3 regions of the Cyanobium gracile PCC 6307 genome follow, and region 2 is predicted to be linked to each of the others. Evidence: predicted binding sites of a transcription regulator. Region 2 holds the regulator's gene; each other region holds the start of a gene.
What was found. The regulator NtcA, encoded in region 2, controls nitrogen genes in cyanobacteria. The targets are predictions, from matches to a motif close to GTANCNNNNGNTAC.
Positions count from the first base shown of each region.

Region 1 (5,489 bases), 480 kb from region 2:
ACTGGCCCGGGGGGCGCTGGCGATCGAGGCCGCCAGCCTGGGCCGGCTCATGCAGGCACTCACCCGATGGCGTGAATCCCCGGACGGGCCGGCCCGTGGGGAGGTGCTGGACCTGGACGGCTGGCTGCTGGCCCAGCGGGAGGCGGCCGAGGTGCGGGCCCAGCAGCGCCAGATGGGCCGCTCCCTGCTGCAGCTGCTGGCCGACCTGGATCTGTCCCTGCCCGGGGAACAGCCCCCGCGACTGGCCTGGCCGGCGGCCTGGGCCTGGGCCGGGGTGGCCCTCGACATCGCCCACCAGGACCTGGTCGAGGCCTACCTCTATGGCTGGATCGCCACCCAGCTCAGCGCCGCCGTGCGGCTGGTACCCCTGGGCCCCACCGAAGCCCAGCGGCTGCAGCTGGGCCTGGCGCCCACCATCGCCGCCCGGGCGGCGGAGCTGGTGGCGGCCGATCCCAAGGCCCTCTGGAACGGGGGGGTGGGGGCGGGACTGGCCCAGCTGGGTCATGGTGAGCTCTATTCCCGGTTGTTCCGCAGCTGATGGCCAGGACCCCAGGGGCCAGCCGGCGCCAGGCGCTGCGCCTGCTGGGCGGGGCCGCCGCCGCCGGCACCCTGGTCGCCGCCGGCTGCAACGCCCGCCGCCGGCCGCCAGGTCCGCCGCGGCTGGGTCTCGTCCAGTACGTGCGGGGCGCCGCCCCCGATGCGGCCCGTCGCGGGTTCGTGCAGGCCCTGGCCAAGGCCGGTTTCCGGCCACCGGCCGGGGTGACCCTGCTGGAGCGCTTCGCCGACGGCAGCATGGCCAAAGGCCGCGCCCATGTGAAGGACCTGCTGGAGGCCGGGGTCGACATGCTGGTGGCCATCGGCACCCCGCCGCTGACGGCGATCCTGGCCATCGCGCCGGCGCGGGTGCCGGTGGTGTTCCTGTATTGCTCCAACCCCTGGGGGGCCGGGGCCGGCACCAGCTACACCCGCCATCGCCCCAATGTGGTGGGCACGGTGAGCACCAGTCCCCTGGCCGAGCAGCTCGATCTCGCCCGCCGGATCACGCCCGGCCTGGCCAGCGTGGGGCTCGTCTTCAATCCCTCCGAGGCCAACGCCAGCTTCGAAGCGGAGCTGCTGCGCCGGGAGGCGGCCCCGCGCTCCCTCGCGGTCGTGGTTGAGCCGGTGGCCGGGCCGGCGGAGGTGACCCGGGCCGCCGACGCCCTGGCCGCCCACCGGGTGGCGGCCCTGGTGCGGGTGGGCGACTACGCCACCAGCGTGGGCTTCCCCGCCCTGGCGGCGGCCGGCCTGCGCCATCGCCTGCCGGTCTATTCCGTCGATCCCTCCGACATCGCCACGCCGGGGTGCCTGGCGGTGGTGGGCTGGGATCCGGAGGCCGACGGGGCCCAGGCCGGAGCCCTGGCGGTGCAGGTGCTGCGCGGCCGCTCCGCCGCCACGATGGCCTTCGAGCCGGTGACCCGGAAGCTGCTGCTGCTGAATCGCCGCACGGCCCGGGCCATCGGGGTGACGTTGCCAACGCAGCTGCTGCGTCAGGCCGACCGGGTGGAGGGGTGACGCCGCCGGCGGCCAACGGGGCGGTCAGCGGCCGCGCTCGCCGCGGGGTTCCCCGGTCCGCTCGATCAGCTCGATCACCCAGCTCTCGTTGAGCGTCTTCACCAGGCGGTTGGTGGCGCTGGCCATGGTGGAGAGCTCGCGCAGGGTCTGGAGCAGCAGTGGCCGCGTCTGGGATTCGGTGCTCTCCAGCCGCCGGATCAGGGCGGACAGATCCGCGGCGGTGCCGTCGGCCCGGCCCTCCAGCCGCTCGGCCAGGGCCGGGTGGCCCCCAGGGTGCGGCTGAGTTCGCTGCTGCTGCGCCGGGTGTCCGCCTCCAGGCGGGTCGCCAGGCGACGGCTGGCGACCAGGGTGCGATCGAGCTCGTCGAGGCTGCGGGGCAGGCGGGTCTCCGCCAGGCTCAGGCCGCTGCTGACGGCCCGCTGCAGGGGGATGCGGCTGCTCGCCACCTCGGCAAGCAGGTCGTCGAGGTCGGGGTGGCTGGTGAACACGAGCGTCTCGCCATCACCGATCGGGGGCTGGCCGATCGCCGCCGGATCGGGGGTGATGGCGATGTAGCTGTCGCCCAGGAGCCCCAGCTGGGCCAGTTCGGCCCGGCTGCGGCGACCCACCATGGAGCGGTAGGGGTCCCGCAGCTCCAGTTCCACCAGCACCTGGGCGTCGGGCTGCAGCACGATCCGGCGCACCTGGCCGACGGAGAATCCCGAGATCTTCACCGCCATGCCCGTCTGCAGGCCAGCGGCGTCGAGGGTGCGGAACTGCAGGCGGACGCTGGGCGCGAGCCAGTTGCCAGCGCGGGCGATCCCGAGCACGAACACCCCCAGCAGGGCCACCGCTCCGGCCAGGAAGACCAGGCTCTGGGGGCCGGGGCGCCGCGGCGTAGCGGTGGTGGACACGGTCAGGTTCCTCCCATGCGCAGGGGATCGACGACGATCGTCCAGAGCACATCAAGGCAGACCATCACCCCGATGCCCAGCCGCAGCGACCGGGCCATCCTGGAGGCCATTCCCACGGCGCCGGAGGCGCTGCGCCGGGCCTGCTGCAGGCAGATGGCGGCGCAGATCCCGCCATAGGCGGCCGCCCTGGCCAGGGCGGCCGCGAAGCGAGCCGGCTCCAGCTGGCCGATCAGGAAGCCCACCTCCCCCACCCCATCCCCCTGGTTGAGCATGAGGCTGGCGGTGATGATCACCGCCGCCATGAAATAGAGGAGCAGCACGACGCTCAGCAGGCCGCTGGCCAGCAGGTCGGGCCCCCAGGAGGCGGGGGGGCGCCGGTCGCCCAGCAGCAGCGGGCCATCCCGCAGCAGCAGCAACAGGCTCACCAGGAGTGGGGCCAGAAACAGCAGCGCCCGCACCGCCAGCAGTTCGATCGTCACCCTGGAGAGCTGCTGCAGGGGACTGCGCAGCAGCTCGATGAACCCCAGGCAAACCACCACCCCCGTGCCCATGACCGTGGCGACGAGTCGGGCATCCAGGCGCTCGAAGCGACGGATCAGCGTCGGCATCGGTCCGTCACTCACCGCAGCCCTCGGCGCTGGCGTCAGGATGGCACCCATCCTGGACCGGGGCGATGGGCAGCAAACTGAGGGTCGGTGTGGCCGGACCGGTGGGATCGGGCAAGACGGCCCTGGTGGACGCGCTCTGCCGGCGGCTGCGGGAGCGGCTGCAGCTGGCGGTGGTCACCAACGACATCTACACCCAGGAGGACGCCCAGTTCCTCACCCGCGCTGGCTCCCTGGCCCCCGAGCGGATCCGGGGCGTCGAGACCGGCGGCTGCCCCCACACCGCCATCCGGGAGGACTGCTCGATCAACCGGGCGGCGGTGCAGGAGCTTGAGGAGGCCTTCCCGGACCTGGACCTGGTGCTGGTGGAGAGCGGTGGCGACAACCTGGCGGCCAGCTTCAGCCCGGAGCTGGTGGATCTGTGCATCTACGTGATCGACGTGGCCGCCGGGGACAAGATCCCCCGCAAAGGGGGGCCCGGCATCACCCGCTCCGACCTGCTGGTGATCAACAAGATCGACCTGGCCCCCATGGTCGGGGCCAGCCTGGCCGTGATGGAGAGCGACACCGAACGTATGCGCGGCGGCCGCCCCTGGTGCTTCACAAATCTGCGGAGCGGCGAGGGCCTGGATCGGGTCGAAAGCTTCCTGCTGCGGCAGCTGCCCGACCCTGCGGCCGCCTGAGTCGCCAGAGAGATCCAGAAATCTGGTATTCGCCTTTCAGGCGTTGATCACCTAAACCGTAGGTAATGCAACATATCGACAGCTCCGTGACGTGCAAATCCTCACTCCAGCAGGCCTTGGGCCTCTTTCTGTCTCATTGGATACCGGGGGTAGCCACGTCCTTCCGTACCTTTCCCTTTGCCGTCGGTTACGGCGACTACAATTCATCTTGAACAGGCATCAATGTCTCTGCATCTTTCAAGGCGACTGGCAGCTGCAATCGCCGCAACTGCCGTGAGCGTAACCCTCGTCTCCTGCGGGGGCGAGTCCGGGTCCGGCGGCAATTTTGACGGTGAAGTGAAGGTCGGCATCCTTCACTCTCTCAGCGGCACCATGGCCATCTCCGAAACGACTTTGAAAGAAGTCGAAGAGATGGCGATCAAGGAAATCAATGACGCCGGCGGCGTCAAAGTCGGCGGCAAGTCCTACAAGATCGTTGCCGTTTCCGAAGATGGCGCCTCCGACTGGCCCACCTTCGCCGAGAAGGCCCAGAAACTGATCGACTCCGACAAGGTCGCCGTCGTCTTCGGTGGTTGGACCTCCGCCAGCCGCAAGGCGATGCTGCCGGTCTTCGAGTCGAAGAACCACATCCTCTTCTACCCGATTCAGTACGAGGGTCAGGAGTGCTCGAAGAACATCTTCTACACTGGCGCTGTTCCGAACCAGCAGGCTGAGCCCGCGGTTCAGTGGCTGATGGACAAGTTCGGCGACAAGCTCGGCAAGAAGGTCTACCTGGTCGGTTCCGACTACGTCTATCCGCGCACGGCCAACACCATCATCAAGGAGCAGATGAAGGCCCTTGGCGGTGAGACCGTCGGCGAGGATTACATCCCCCTCGGCAACACCGAGGTGGCTCCGATCATCGCCAAGATCAAGAAGGCTTTCCCGGATGGCGGGATCATCATCAACACCCTGAACGGCGACTCCAACGTCGCCCTCTTCAAGCAGTTCAAGGCCTCGGGCATCGATCCGGCCAAGTACCCGATCATGTCCTTCTCCATCGCCGAGGAGGAGATCCGCCAGATCGGCCCCGAGTACACCACCGGCACCTACGCCGCGTGGAACTTCTTCATGAGCCTGGACACCCCGGCCTCCAAGAAGTTCACCTCCGACTTCCAGGCCATGTACGGGGCCGACCGCGTCACGGGTGACCCGGCCGAATCCGCCTACAACATGGTGTACCTCTGGAAGAACGCCGTCGAGAAGGCGGGCACCTTCGAGGATCTCGACAAGGTCCGCAAGGACATGATCGGGATCACCTTCGCCGCTCCCCAGGGCGAAATCAAGATGTTCCCCAACCACCACACCTCCGAGCGGGTGCTCATCGGCGAAGCGGAGCCCACCGGCCAGTTCAAGATCCTGTACGACAGCGTCAAGGCCATCCCCCCGATTCCCTGGAACCAGTTCGTTCCCGAGACCAAGGGCTTCACCTGCGACTGGACCCAGGATCGGCCTGACGCCGGCAAGTTCAAGATGTGATCACGGAGCCATCCGTGAGGGAATGAAAGTCGGGTGGTTCCTCCGGGAACCGCCCCTTTCCTCTCCGCCACACCACCACGTTCGACCCGATCCAGCGTCGCCTCAGCAGCGCTGGATCTAACGTTCAACCTTCATTCCGTTGGAACTTTTCTTTTCTCAGATCCTCGATGGCCTCAGCATCGGATCCGTGCTGCTGCTGGCAGCGACGGGCCTGGCCATCGTCTTCGGATTGATGGGTG
Region 1 covers NC_019675.1:2,461,541-2,467,029, reverse strand. Annotated here, with positions in the region: gene CYAGR_RS11985 (urease accessory protein UreF) at 1-538, shown strand, start outside; gene CYAGR_RS11980 (ABC transporter substrate-binding protein) at 538-1,551, shown strand; gene CYAGR_RS11975 (MlaD family protein) at 1,749-2,444, opposite strand; gene CYAGR_RS11970 (hypothetical protein) at 2,447-3,052, opposite strand; gene ureG (urease accessory protein UreG) at 3,118-3,732, shown strand; gene urtA (urea ABC transporter substrate-binding protein) at 3,955-5,250, shown strand; gene CYAGR_RS11955 (ABC transporter permease) at 5,390-5,489, shown strand, end outside.
Region 1: a site for NtcA is predicted at 3,863-3,876, ahead of urtA (urea ABC transporter substrate-binding protein). Genes of this name have one in related genera too.

Region 2 (5,489 bases):
CGCCCACCTGGGCAGCGAGTCCTTTGCGCGGCTGCGGATCGGCATCGGCGCCCCCGGCGAGACGCCCGAGGAGCGCCGGGCCCGCACGGTGTCGCATGTGCTCGGCAAGTTCTCCGCTGCCGACCGGCCGGTGCTGGAGACGGTGCTGGAGGAGGTGGAGGCGGGCATCGATCTGATCCGGCGCGTGGGGCTGGAGAAGGCCGCCAACCGTTTGAACAGTTTTCGTGCCGATCCGCCGCCATCCTGAGAGCATCGACAGCATCCCGTGAGCCGCCTTCCCGCCACCACCGCCCAGCTGCGGGTGCTGCGCCAGAGCTTCAGCCCCTGCCTGCTGGAGGGGGAGATCAGCGCGGGCGGCTTCCAGTGGCGCTTCCGCTGGGCCTTTGATCGGGGCGAGCTGCAGGTGGAGCCGTCCCTGGGGCGGGCCCTGATCCAGGACGCCCTGCTGCGCTTCCTGCTCAAGGCCGATTACCAGCTCGAACCGGGCGGCGACTACGTGTTCACGGTGCGGGCGTCGTTCTGATCAGCTCCCGCCGCAGCCGACGCTCCAGCAGCAGCTGGGCCACCACGTCGTCGTAGTCGCGGGGGGGCTGGCGCAGGCCCAGGGGCAGGAGCCGCCGCCAGCCGCGGGCGGGGAACAGCTCCCAATAACGGCGCCGGGCCGCCAGGGTGGTGCCGCGCTCATCCACCAGCTCCACCGCCAGCAGGGGCTCCAGGCGCCGCCGCCAGGGGCCGCTGCCGGTGCCGTCGCCGATCACCACGGCAGAGAGGGCCTGCTGGCGGTGCCACTGCTCCAGCCGCTCCCAGGCCGCCTGGGGGGGCAGCACCAGGGCCTCGCGGATTTCCTGGCGGCTGGGGTCGGTGAGCACCAGGCCACACTTGCTGCGGCCCGGATCGAGCCCAGCCAGGGGGCCGGGGGCCGCCGCCGTCATGGCCGCCCCGGCCGGGTGGCGCCGGCTCCGTCCTTGCGGGGCCAGCGCAGCTCCACGCTGATCGGGTCGGGGGTGTCGGCGTTCTGGAGGGCCACCGCCTCGAGGTTGGCGGTCACGCCGGCGGGGCGCTCGCTGAGTTCCCTGGCCAGGGCGTTGAAGCCGGCGGCATCGAACTGGAGGCCGTTGACCAGGGTGCCCTGCCGCTGGGCCTTGGCGAAGGCGGCGGCCAGCAGCAGGTTGAGGCGGCTGCGGACGGCGTCGATCTCGCGCACGTCGGGTTCGAGGGCGGTGCGGGAGAGGACTTCCCCCTGCTCCACCACCTGGCGGTTGGGGCGCAGGTCGGGGAAGGCCAGCACCTGGGCCTCGCCCCGCAGCACGTTGGCGGCCGAGCGGATGCTGACCACCCAGACGCCGGGGGTGGCGAGCAGGGATTCCAGCCGGACGATGTCGCTGCGGGGCACCAGCAGGATCTGGCGGTTGGGGGGCTGGCCGGGCAGCAGCTGCTGGAAGGCGGCCCGGTTGGCCTCCTGCAGCAGGGCATCGATCACCTGGCGGGCCTGGTCGGGGCGCTGCAGCTGCACCTTGGCGGTGGCCAGGGGCTGGCCGCTGGCGATCACCACATCGCCGCGGCGCAGGGCGATGACGTTGGTCTCCAGGTCCTTGAGTTCCTTCTCGCCGGCGGCGATGCGACGGCGCACATTGGCCAGTTCGGCCTCGGTGCGGCGGATCTCCGCGTCCCGGCCCTGCACCTCCCGGCTGAGACGGGCCCGCTCGGCCTCCAGCCGGGCGCGCTCCGCCTGCAGGGGCTGCAGCTCGCGGCGCAGGGTGTCGACGCGGCGCTCGGCGGCCAGCAGCTGGACGCGGGCGCGGCGCTGGCTGGCCAGGGCCTGGTCACGGCGGCGTTCGGCGGTGATCAGATCGAGGCGGCTGCGCTCCAGTTCGCCCCGGGTGCGGGTCAGCTCCCCTTCATTGCGCTTCAGGGCGGCGCGGCTGTCCCGCAGGCGGTCCTGGATCTGGTCGAGTTGGAACAGCCCCACCCGCAGGCGCTCGCTCACCAGCAGCATCAGCCCCAGCGACACGGCACTGATCAGGCTGCCGGTGAGCACCGTGATCACCACGGCGGTCTTGCGGGGCCGCAGGTTGAACAGGCTGAGGCGCGCCTTGCCCACCCGGCTGCCGAGCCGGTCGCCCAGGGTGGAAAGCACTCCGCCGAGCACCAGGAGCGCGAGGATCAGCAGCCAACCCGACACCTTCCGAGCCCCGGTTCCGCGATGCACCAAGTATCCCTGCCGGTGGCCTCACGGCACCCGGTCGGGGCCGCCCGATCAGCTGAACCGCTTGGCCAGGGCGATGGGATCGAAGACGGTGATCTTCTTGCGGTCGATCTGGACCAGGCCGTCGTTGCGCAGGTCGCCCAGCAGGCGGGTGATGGTGACGCGGGTGGAGCCGATCGCCTCGGCGATGGCCTGGTGGGAGAGGCGCAGGTCGATGGTGATGCCCTCGGTGCCGGGGACGCCGAAGTCGCGGCAGAGCACGAGCAGGAAGCTCACCAGCCGGGAGGACATGTCCCGGTGGGTGAGGGTCTCGATCATGGTCTCGGTCTGGAGGATGCGGGAGGAGAGGCCCTGGAGCAGGAGGAGGCCGACACTGGCGTCCTGCTCGATGGCGCGGCGCACCGAGGTGGCCGGGGCCGTGACCATCTCGACCCGGGTGAAGGCGATGGCGTGATAGAAGCGGTCGGAGCGCTGGCCGGTGAGCAGGGAGAGCACCCCGAAGAGGCTGTTCTCGCGCAGCAGGGCCACGGTGATCTCCTCGCCCGACTCGTAGACACGCGAGAGACGCACGGCGCCGCGCCGCAGCAGGTAGACACGTTCGGCCGGATCGCCGGGGAAGAAGATCGTCTTGCCGCGCTCGATGGTCTCGACGCTGCTGCCGGCCAGGCCGCGGATCACCTCCAGCAGGGTGGAGGCCGTGGCGCCGGGGGCGCCCATGGGGGTCACGGAGCCGGGGGATCCGCTGGATGGACTGCTGGGGTAGCGGCTGAAGCCACGCGTAGCGCCGACCATCAAGGCGTGGCGAATGGTGATGAACTTATGGATCGGTCTGGCCGACCCATGTAGCCAATGACACTCTTTAGCCGGTCATGGTGCCTGGCGCCACAGCCAGGGCCTGGCGCTGGGCCTCCTGCAGGGCACGCAGCCCCGGTTCGGCCAGATCCAGCAGGGCGTCGAGGCGGGAGCGGGGGAAGGGGGCGCCCTCGGCGGTGCCCTGGATCTCCAGCAGCCGGCCCTGCTCGTCCATCACCACGTTGAGGTCGACCTCGGCGCGGGAATCCTCGGAGTAGTCCAGATCCAGCAGGGCCCGGCCGTCCACCAGGCCCACGGACACGGCTGACACCTGCTGGCGCAGGGGCGAGGCGGCCAGCACGCCCTGCTGCTGCAGGCGCTCCAGGGCGGCGGCCAGGGCGATCCAGGCGCCGGTGATCGAGGCGGTGCGGGTGCCGGCGTCGGCCTGGAGCACGTCACAGTCGACCAGGAGGGTGCGCTCGCCGAGGGCCTCCAGATCGAGGGCGGCCCGCAGGCTGCGGCCGATGAGGCGCTGGATCTCCTGGGTGCGGCCGGAGAGCTTCATCAGCTCGCGGCCCTGGCGGCTGGGGGTGGAGGCCGGCAGCAGGCGGTATTCGGCGCTGAGCCAGCCGCTGCCGGAGCCCTTGCGCCAGCGGGGCACCTCGGGATCGAGGCAGACGCTGCAGAGCACGCGGGTGCGGCCGGCGGCGAAGAGCACTGAGCTGAGGGCGAAGCCCATCGGGTCCCACTCGACGGCCACCGGGCGCAGGGCGTCGGCTGTGCGGCCGTCGTTGCGGGGAGTGGTCACGGGGGCGTCGGCGGAGCCGAGCCAGCGTAGGCGGCGCCGGTGGTACGTCTGTTCCCAGCCACTACCGATGGTGTGCCGGGCTGGCGAGGGCCGCTACATTCGGGAGGTGAGCGGCCGGGGCGATCCGTCCGGACCTTTCACACCAACGCTTCCGTGGGGTGTCCATGACCGCCAGCCTCATCGACCCCGGCCACCCCCGGCGCACCGCGGCCCCGGCGCGCACAGAGCCGCTGGCCCTGGTGCCACCGTTGCGGCTGGTGAGTCAGCCGGAGGGGCTGCTGCAGATCCACACGGCGCCGTTCCGGGGCAGCTTCGCGGCGGTGTTCAGCCAGGCTCTGCGCAGCGCCGGCCTGGGCAGCCGGGTGCTGGTGAGCCAGTTCCTCAAGGGGGGCGTGGAGCAGGGGCCGGCGGGCAGCCTGACGTTGTGCGGCCGGCTGGAATGGCTGCGGCCGGGCACGCCCCACTGCCTCGATGGGCCGCCGGGGTCCCAAGGGGAGGAGGGGGCCACGGCCGAGGAGGCGCTCGAGGCGGTGGCCGAGGTGTGGGAGGTGAGCCGCGAGCGGCTGCTCAAGGGGGATCTGGATCTGCTGGTGCTCGATGAGCTGGGGCTGGCGATCGCCCTGGGCTATCTGAGCGCCGAGGCGGTGATCGAGGCGCTGGAACAGCGGCCGGCCCATCTGGATGTCATCCTGACGGGCCCCTCGATGCCGGCCAGCCTGATGGCGATGGCCGATCAGGTCACCCAGTTGCGCCGCGGCGGCTGACGCCATGCTCAAGAACGACCACTGGATCAACGAACAGGCCGCGGCCGGGATGCTGGAGCCGTTCCAGCCGACGCTGGTGCGCCACCTGGATCCGGAGGGCCGCACCGGGCCGGTGCTGAGCTTCGGGTGCTCGTCCTACGGGTACGACCTGCGGCTGTCGCCGAAGGAGTTCCTGATCTTCCGCCATGTGCCGGGCACGGTGATGAACCCGAAGCGGTTCAACCCGGCGAACCTGGAGCCGGCGCCGATGCACAGCGACGAGGACGGCGAGTACTTCATCCTGCCGGCCCATTCCTACGGGCTGGGGGTGGCGCTGGAGAAGATGAAGGTGCCGTCGAACATCACGGTGATCTGCCTGGGCAAGAGCACCTACGCGCGGCTGGGCATCATCGTCAACACCACCCCCGCCGAAGCCGGCTGGGAGGGCCACCTCACCCTGGAGTTCAGCAATTCCTCCGGCGCCGACTGCCGCATCTACGCCGGCGAAGGCATCTGCCAGCTCTTGTTCTTTGAGGGTGATCCCTGCGCCACCACCTACAACGACCGCCAGGGCAAGTACCAGCATCAGCCCGAGCGGGTGACGCTGGCGAAGGTTTGAGGGGGGGGATTGGGGGGATGGATTGGAGAAGGCAGGGAAGGGGCTTTTGTAGCGAAATGGACAGTTGGTTATCGGGTCCGTATAAATCGCTTGCTTGGGCCCGAGCCTATGGCTTAATCGGTTGTGCCGAGAGGGTTTTGGCGGAATTCCCTGGACTGGGGCGAGTGCTTATGCCGCTGCTGCCTCGGTATGCGGGTGGTTATCGGAACCGTCCAATAAAGAGTTGAACTAAGCCGCTACGCGGCAGATTGCAAGCCACAGCATAGCTGAACTGCTTCAGTTTCAAGCCGACTGCCCAAGGTTCTAGCGCCATGCCACTGG
Region 2 covers NC_019675.1:1,985,012-1,990,500, reverse strand. Annotated here, with positions in the region: gene pth (aminoacyl-tRNA hydrolase) at 1-247, shown strand, start outside; gene CYAGR_RS09690 (DUF3146 family protein) at 266-523, shown strand; gene CYAGR_RS09685 (RuvC family protein) at 501-932, opposite strand; gene CYAGR_RS09680 (DUF3084 domain-containing protein) at 929-2,182, opposite strand; gene ntcA (global nitrogen regulator NtcA) at 2,258-2,998, opposite strand; gene rph (ribonuclease PH) at 3,066-3,806, opposite strand; gene CYAGR_RS09665 (ATP--corrinoid adenosyltransferase) at 3,971-4,570, shown strand; gene dcd (dCTP deaminase) at 4,575-5,168, shown strand.

Region 3 (5,489 bases), 1.0 Mb from region 2:
CCTCACCCTCGTGCTGAGCCGTCGCTACAGACTGGAGTTGCTGGACCAGCTCGGCACCACCCTCTGGCAACGGTTGGAAGCCTGGGGCGAGCGGGACGTGCAGGCGGTGCTGACCCAGGCCGACCTGGTGAGGCTCTGGGGGATCAAACAGCCCTCGGTGTCCCAGACGTTGCAGCAACTGGTGCATGCGGGTGCCGCGGACGTGCTGCCACGCCGGGGAGGGGACCCGCTCCAGTACCTGCTGACAGGCGCGACGCGTCTGGCCCTCAGCTGAAGGGCGACGTATTGGCAGAACGGCCAATACCGGCTACGTATTGGCCGTTGGCAGCCACCAGCCAATACCCCACCTGCTCGCCGCCCGCGCGCCTCAGATCCCCAGCCGCTCCCAGATCACGTCCAGATTCGCCCGGTGCAGGTCGGTGGCGAAGCAGGCCTCCAGCTGGTCGGGGCCCAGGTGGCCCGTCACCGCAGGATCCCCCGCCAGGTTGGCGCGGAAGTCGCCGCCCTCGGTGTTCCAGGCGGCGTGGGCATGGCGCTGCACGATCCGGTAGGCCTCCTCCCGGCTCAGCCCCGCCTCCACCAGGGCCAGCAGCACCCGCTGGCTGAACACGACGCCGCCGTAGACGTTCATGTTGCGGGCCATGTTCTCGGGGTACACCCCGAGCCCGTTCACCACGGCGGTCATCTCCCGCAGCATGAAGTGCAGGGTGACCGAGCAGTCGGGCAGCATCATCCGCTCCACGGAGCTGTGGCTGATGTCCCGCTCGTGCCAGAGGGCCACGTTCTCCAGCGCCGCCACGGTGTAGCTGCGCAGCACCCGGGCCAGGCCGCTGATGCGTTCGCTGCGGATCGGGTTGCGCTTGTGGGGCATGGCCGAGCTGCCCTTCTGGCCCTTGGCGAAGTTCTCCTCCACCTCCAGCACGTCGGAGCGCTGCAGGTTGCGGATCTCGGTGGAGAAGCGCTCCAGGGAGGTGCCCACCAGGGCCAGGGTCTGCACGTACTCGGCATGACGGTCGCGGCCGATCACCTGGGTGCTGGCGGTGTCGGGCTCCAGGCCCAGCAGCCGGCAGGTGATCGCCTCCACCTGCGGATCGGTGTTGGCGTAGGTGCCCATGGCGCCGCTGATCTGGCCCACGGCCACCACCCGCTCCAACCGCTCCAGTCGCTCCCGGTTGCGCTCCGTTTCGGCCAGCCAGCCGGCCACCTTGAAGCCAAAGGTGATCGGCTCGCCGTGGATGGCGTGGGAGCGGCCGATCATCACCGTGTCCTTGTGGGCCCGGGCCAGCCGGCGCAGGGCATCGGCGAGGCCATCGAGTTCCGTGCGCAGCAGGGCCACCGAGGCCTTCAGCTGCAGGGCCAGGCCGGTGTCCAGCACGTCGGAGCTGGTCATGCCGACGTGGATGTAGCGGCCCGCATCACCGACGTGCTCGTTGACGTTGGTGAGGAAGGCGATGACGTCGTGGCGCACCTCCGCCTCGATCTCCAGGATGCGCGGCACCTCGAAGGCCGCCTTCTCCCGGATCGTGGCCAGCGCCTCGGCGGGCACCCGGCCCAGCTCCACGTTGGCGGCGGTGGCGGCGATCTCCACCTCAAGCCAGCTCTGGAACTTCGCTTCCTCGCTCCAGAGGCGGCCCATCTCGGGCAGGGTGTAACGCTCGATCAAGGGCCGGGCGGTGATGAACGATCCCCCAACCTATCGAGCCGCCCCCACCGGCTCAGGCGGCGGCGGTGAGCCGGCGGTAGGGCAGCTCCAGGTGCACCATCGACCCCCAGGCCTGCTGCCGCACCCAGCAGCGGGTGCCGCGGCGCCGGATCAGCTGGAAGGGGGGCAGATCCTCGGGATGGTCCCGCAGCCGCACGAAGCTTCCCGGATGGAGAAGTTCCACCACGTTGGATCCGGGGGCAGCCTTGGAACCAGGGGCAGCCATGGGAGGGAACCTGGGGAAGAAGGTTTCCATCCTGCGACTGTTCCGCGCTGAACCGTCCGCCCATCGGTTTTTGTTCGGTTTCGGTCGCTGTTCGGTGACAACATGCCGGTGGAGTGGCAGGTCCCATGGCCGAACATCTGGATGGCCCGTAAGCAGCGGCTCGATCGCCGGCTGGTGGACCTGGGCCTGGTGGCCAGCCGCCAGCAGGCCCAGCAGCTGATCCGCGCCGGCCGGGTGCGCGGCGGTGGCGAGGTGCTCGACAAGCCCGGCACCGAGGTGGCCGAGACCCTGCCGCTGGAGGTGGAGATGCCGCCCCGGTTCGTCTCCCGGGGGGGCGAGAAGCTGGCGGGGGCCCTGGCGGCCCTGCCGATCCGGGTGGCCGGCCGGGTGTGCCTCGACGGCGGCATCTCCACCGGCGGCTTCACTGACTGCCTGCTGCAGCACGGGGCGGTGCGGGTGTACGGGATCGATGTGGGCTATGGCCAGACGGCCTGGAGCCTGCGCACCGATGAACGGGTGGTGCTGCGGGAGCGCACCAACCTGCGCCACCTCACCCCGGAGCTGCTCTACGGCGAGGGCGACCCCTGGCCCGACCTGGCCGTGGCCGATGTGTCGTTTATTTCCCTCACCCGGGTGCTGCCGGCCCTGCGGGCCCTGCTGCTGGGGGCGGGCGAGGCGCTGCTGCTGGTCAAGCCCCAGTTCGAGGTGGGCCGCCAGCGGGTGGGGAAGGGGGGCGTGGTGCGGGACCCGGCGGCCCATGCCGATGCCATCGCCACCGTGATCACGGCGGCAAGGGAGCTGGACTGGCACCCGGCGGGGCTGGTGGCCTCGCCCCTCACCGGGCCCGCCGGCAACCACGAATACCTGCTCTGGCTCGTGCCGCCCGCCACGCGCGACGCCGAGGCCGCGAAGAGCGCGGAGGGGGCGGAGGACGCGAACTGGTCCGGCAGGATCGCGGCGCTGGTGAACCAGACCCTGGCCGGGGACCGCCCAACGAAGGAAACCCCGGCCGGGTCCTGAGGGGTCCACGGCCAGGGTCAGGGCGGCAGGAGCGCGAGCTCAGATGGCGCCGCTGTCGAGGTCGCCGGTGCGGATCCGGATCACCGAATCCACGGTGCTGATGAAGATCTTGCCGTCACCGATCTCGCCGGTGCGGGCCGCGTCCTGCACCGCCTGGACCACCGTGGCCACCCGGTCGTCGTCGACGACGATCTCGAGCTTGAGTTTCTGCAGGAATTCCACCGTGAATTCCGAACCGCGGTAACGCTCCACCTGCCCCTTCTGCCGGCCGAATCCGCGCACCTCGCTCACGGTCATGCCGACGATGCCCGCATTGACTAGGGCGATCTTCACGTCCTCGAGTTTGAAGGGGCGGATGATGGCCTCGATTTTCTTCATGGCTGTGCTGCGGTCAGGAAGGCGACGGTTGGAGTCTCTCAGAGTCCCCGCCTGAGGGGGGACGGCTCCATTACCGCCGAGCCTTGCCGGGGTCGTCGTAACGGTTGCTACCCGCGCTCCGGGGCGCTGACGGGCGGCCGGGGCTCCTGGCGTGGGCTCCGCGCCATGGGTCAGCTCCTGTACGGTCAAAATCCGTCTCCCCCGTCCTGCTGACCATGGCTTCCGGTGTCGCCGACCAGCCCCAGACCGTGACCCCCCTCTACGGGGAGCGGGCCATCGCCGAGGCCCAGCTGGTCTGCTTCGCCAACCCCCGCGAGGGCCGCGCCTACGAGGTGTCCATCGAACTGCCGGAGTTCACCTGCACCTGCCCCTTCTCCGGCTATCCCGATTTCGCCGTCCTGCGGCTGCTGTACCAGCCCGGCCCCCGGGTGCTGGAGCTCAAGGCCCTCAAGCTCTACGTCAACAGCTACCGCCACCGCTCCATCTCCCACGAGGAGGCGGCCAACCGGATCCTCGACGACCTCGTGGCCGCCTGCGATCCCCTCTGGATGCAGCTGGAGGCCGATTTCAATCCCCGCGGCAACGTCCACACCGTGGTGCGGGTCAGCCACGGCGAGCGCCGGCCCTGCTGAGTCAGGGCTGGGGTTCCAGCCGCTGCAGCAGCGCCGGCAGCTCGGCGGCGAAGGCGGTGAGGTTGCGGTTGCAGAGGCCCGCCACATGCAGCCGGCCGCCGGGCCCATCGGCGATGGCCCAGAGCTGACGGGTGGCCACCAGGCTCAGGGCACCGCCCGCCAGGGCGATGGCGAAACCGGTGTACACGAGCGGCACGCCGGGGTCCCGTTTGAACAGGATGCCGCTGGCGGGCAGCACGCTCGCCACCCGGATCGGCAGACCCTTCACCTCCTGGGCATCGCCGCCCGGCACCAGCTGGGCCAGGGCCACGCCATCGGGGCCGAACACCTGCACCGGCCCCTGTTCGCTGGTGAGGCTCAGCAGCACCGGCTCGGTGCCATCAGGGCGGGTGGGCAGCACCAGCCCCCAGAGCTGGTCGCCCAGCTGGGGGAAGGTCTGCAGCGGCAGCTCCAGCACCGGGCTGCGGCCCAGCTGCAGGCTGATCGTCGCCAGGGACCAGTCGGCCTGGTAGAGCGTCATGCCCCGGTAGCGCAGGGGGTGGTTGACGCTGATGGCGGCTTCGGTGGTGGTGGCCGCATCGCCGGGGGTGATCAGCCGCAGGTTGGAGGAGAACTGCTCCGGCCGGCCGGCCGGATCCCGCTGGATGCGGAAGTCGTCGAGGGCCAGGGTCACCTGGGTGCTGCCGCGGCTGTCGAGCAGCTCCAGCTCCCGACCCGGGGCCAGGAAGCGCTCCAGCCGCTGGCCCCCCAGGGCGCCCCAGGCCGCCCCCACCATCAGCACCACCATGCCGGCATGGACCAGCAGGGGACCCACCCGGCCGAGCACCCCCCGGCGGGCCGCCAGGCGGTCGTCCTGGCGATGGATCTGCCAGCCCGAACCGCGCAGTTCGGCCTCCAGCCGCTCAAGGCCGGCGACGGGCTCGGCGGTGACGAGGGTTTCGGCCACGCTCAGCTTGCTGAGCTGCCGGGGGCTGCGGTAGTCGATCCAGCGCAGGGAGGCCTGCAGGGCGGGCCACTGGCGGCGCCAGCTGCACAGGATCAGCGACAGGCCCAGCCAGGCGAGCAGGGCCAGGAACCAGCCACTGGAATAGACGTGATCGAGCTGCAGGCGCAGCACCCCGTCGCCGTCGAGCACCCCCAGCCAGGGGGTGGGGTCGTAGAGCTGGTGGTAGAAGCCGGCCTCCTCCTTCTGGGGAACGGCCGTGCCGATGCCGCTGGCGATGGCGATGACCAGCAGCAGGCCGATCGCCAGGCGCAGGTCGGAGATCCAGGCGGCCAGGCGCTGCAGGGGGCGCCAGGGCGAGGCTGCCGTGCCGCTCATGGCAGCACCGACAGCAGGGTGAGGCCGCCGCTGGCGAGCAGCACCACGCCGCTGATCGGCGGCACCCACTGGCCGAGGCGGCGCAGCTGAAGCAGCCCGGGCAGGGAGGCGGCCACCGTGCCGGCCAGCAGCAGGGGCATCACCTGGCCGGCACCGAAGCAGGCGAGCAGCACCAGGCCCACCAGGGGCTGGCCGGTCTGGGCCATCCAG
Region 3 covers NC_019675.1:2,991,087-2,996,575, forward strand. Annotated here, with positions in the region: gene CYAGR_RS14420 (ATP-binding protein) at 1-274, shown strand, start outside; gene purB (adenylosuccinate lyase) at 368-1,663, opposite strand; gene CYAGR_RS14430 (hypothetical protein) at 1,716-1,928, opposite strand; gene CYAGR_RS14435 (TlyA family RNA methyltransferase) at 2,070-2,948, shown strand; gene CYAGR_RS14440 (P-II family nitrogen regulator) at 2,988-3,326, opposite strand; gene queF (preQ(1) synthase) at 3,542-3,958, shown strand; gene CYAGR_RS14450 (cytochrome c biogenesis protein ResB) at 3,960-5,279, opposite strand; gene CYAGR_RS14455 (cytochrome c biogenesis CcdA family protein) at 5,276-5,489, opposite strand, start outside.
Region 3: a site for NtcA is predicted at 3,424-3,437, ahead of CYAGR_RS14440 (P-II family nitrogen regulator). Genes of this name have one in related genera too.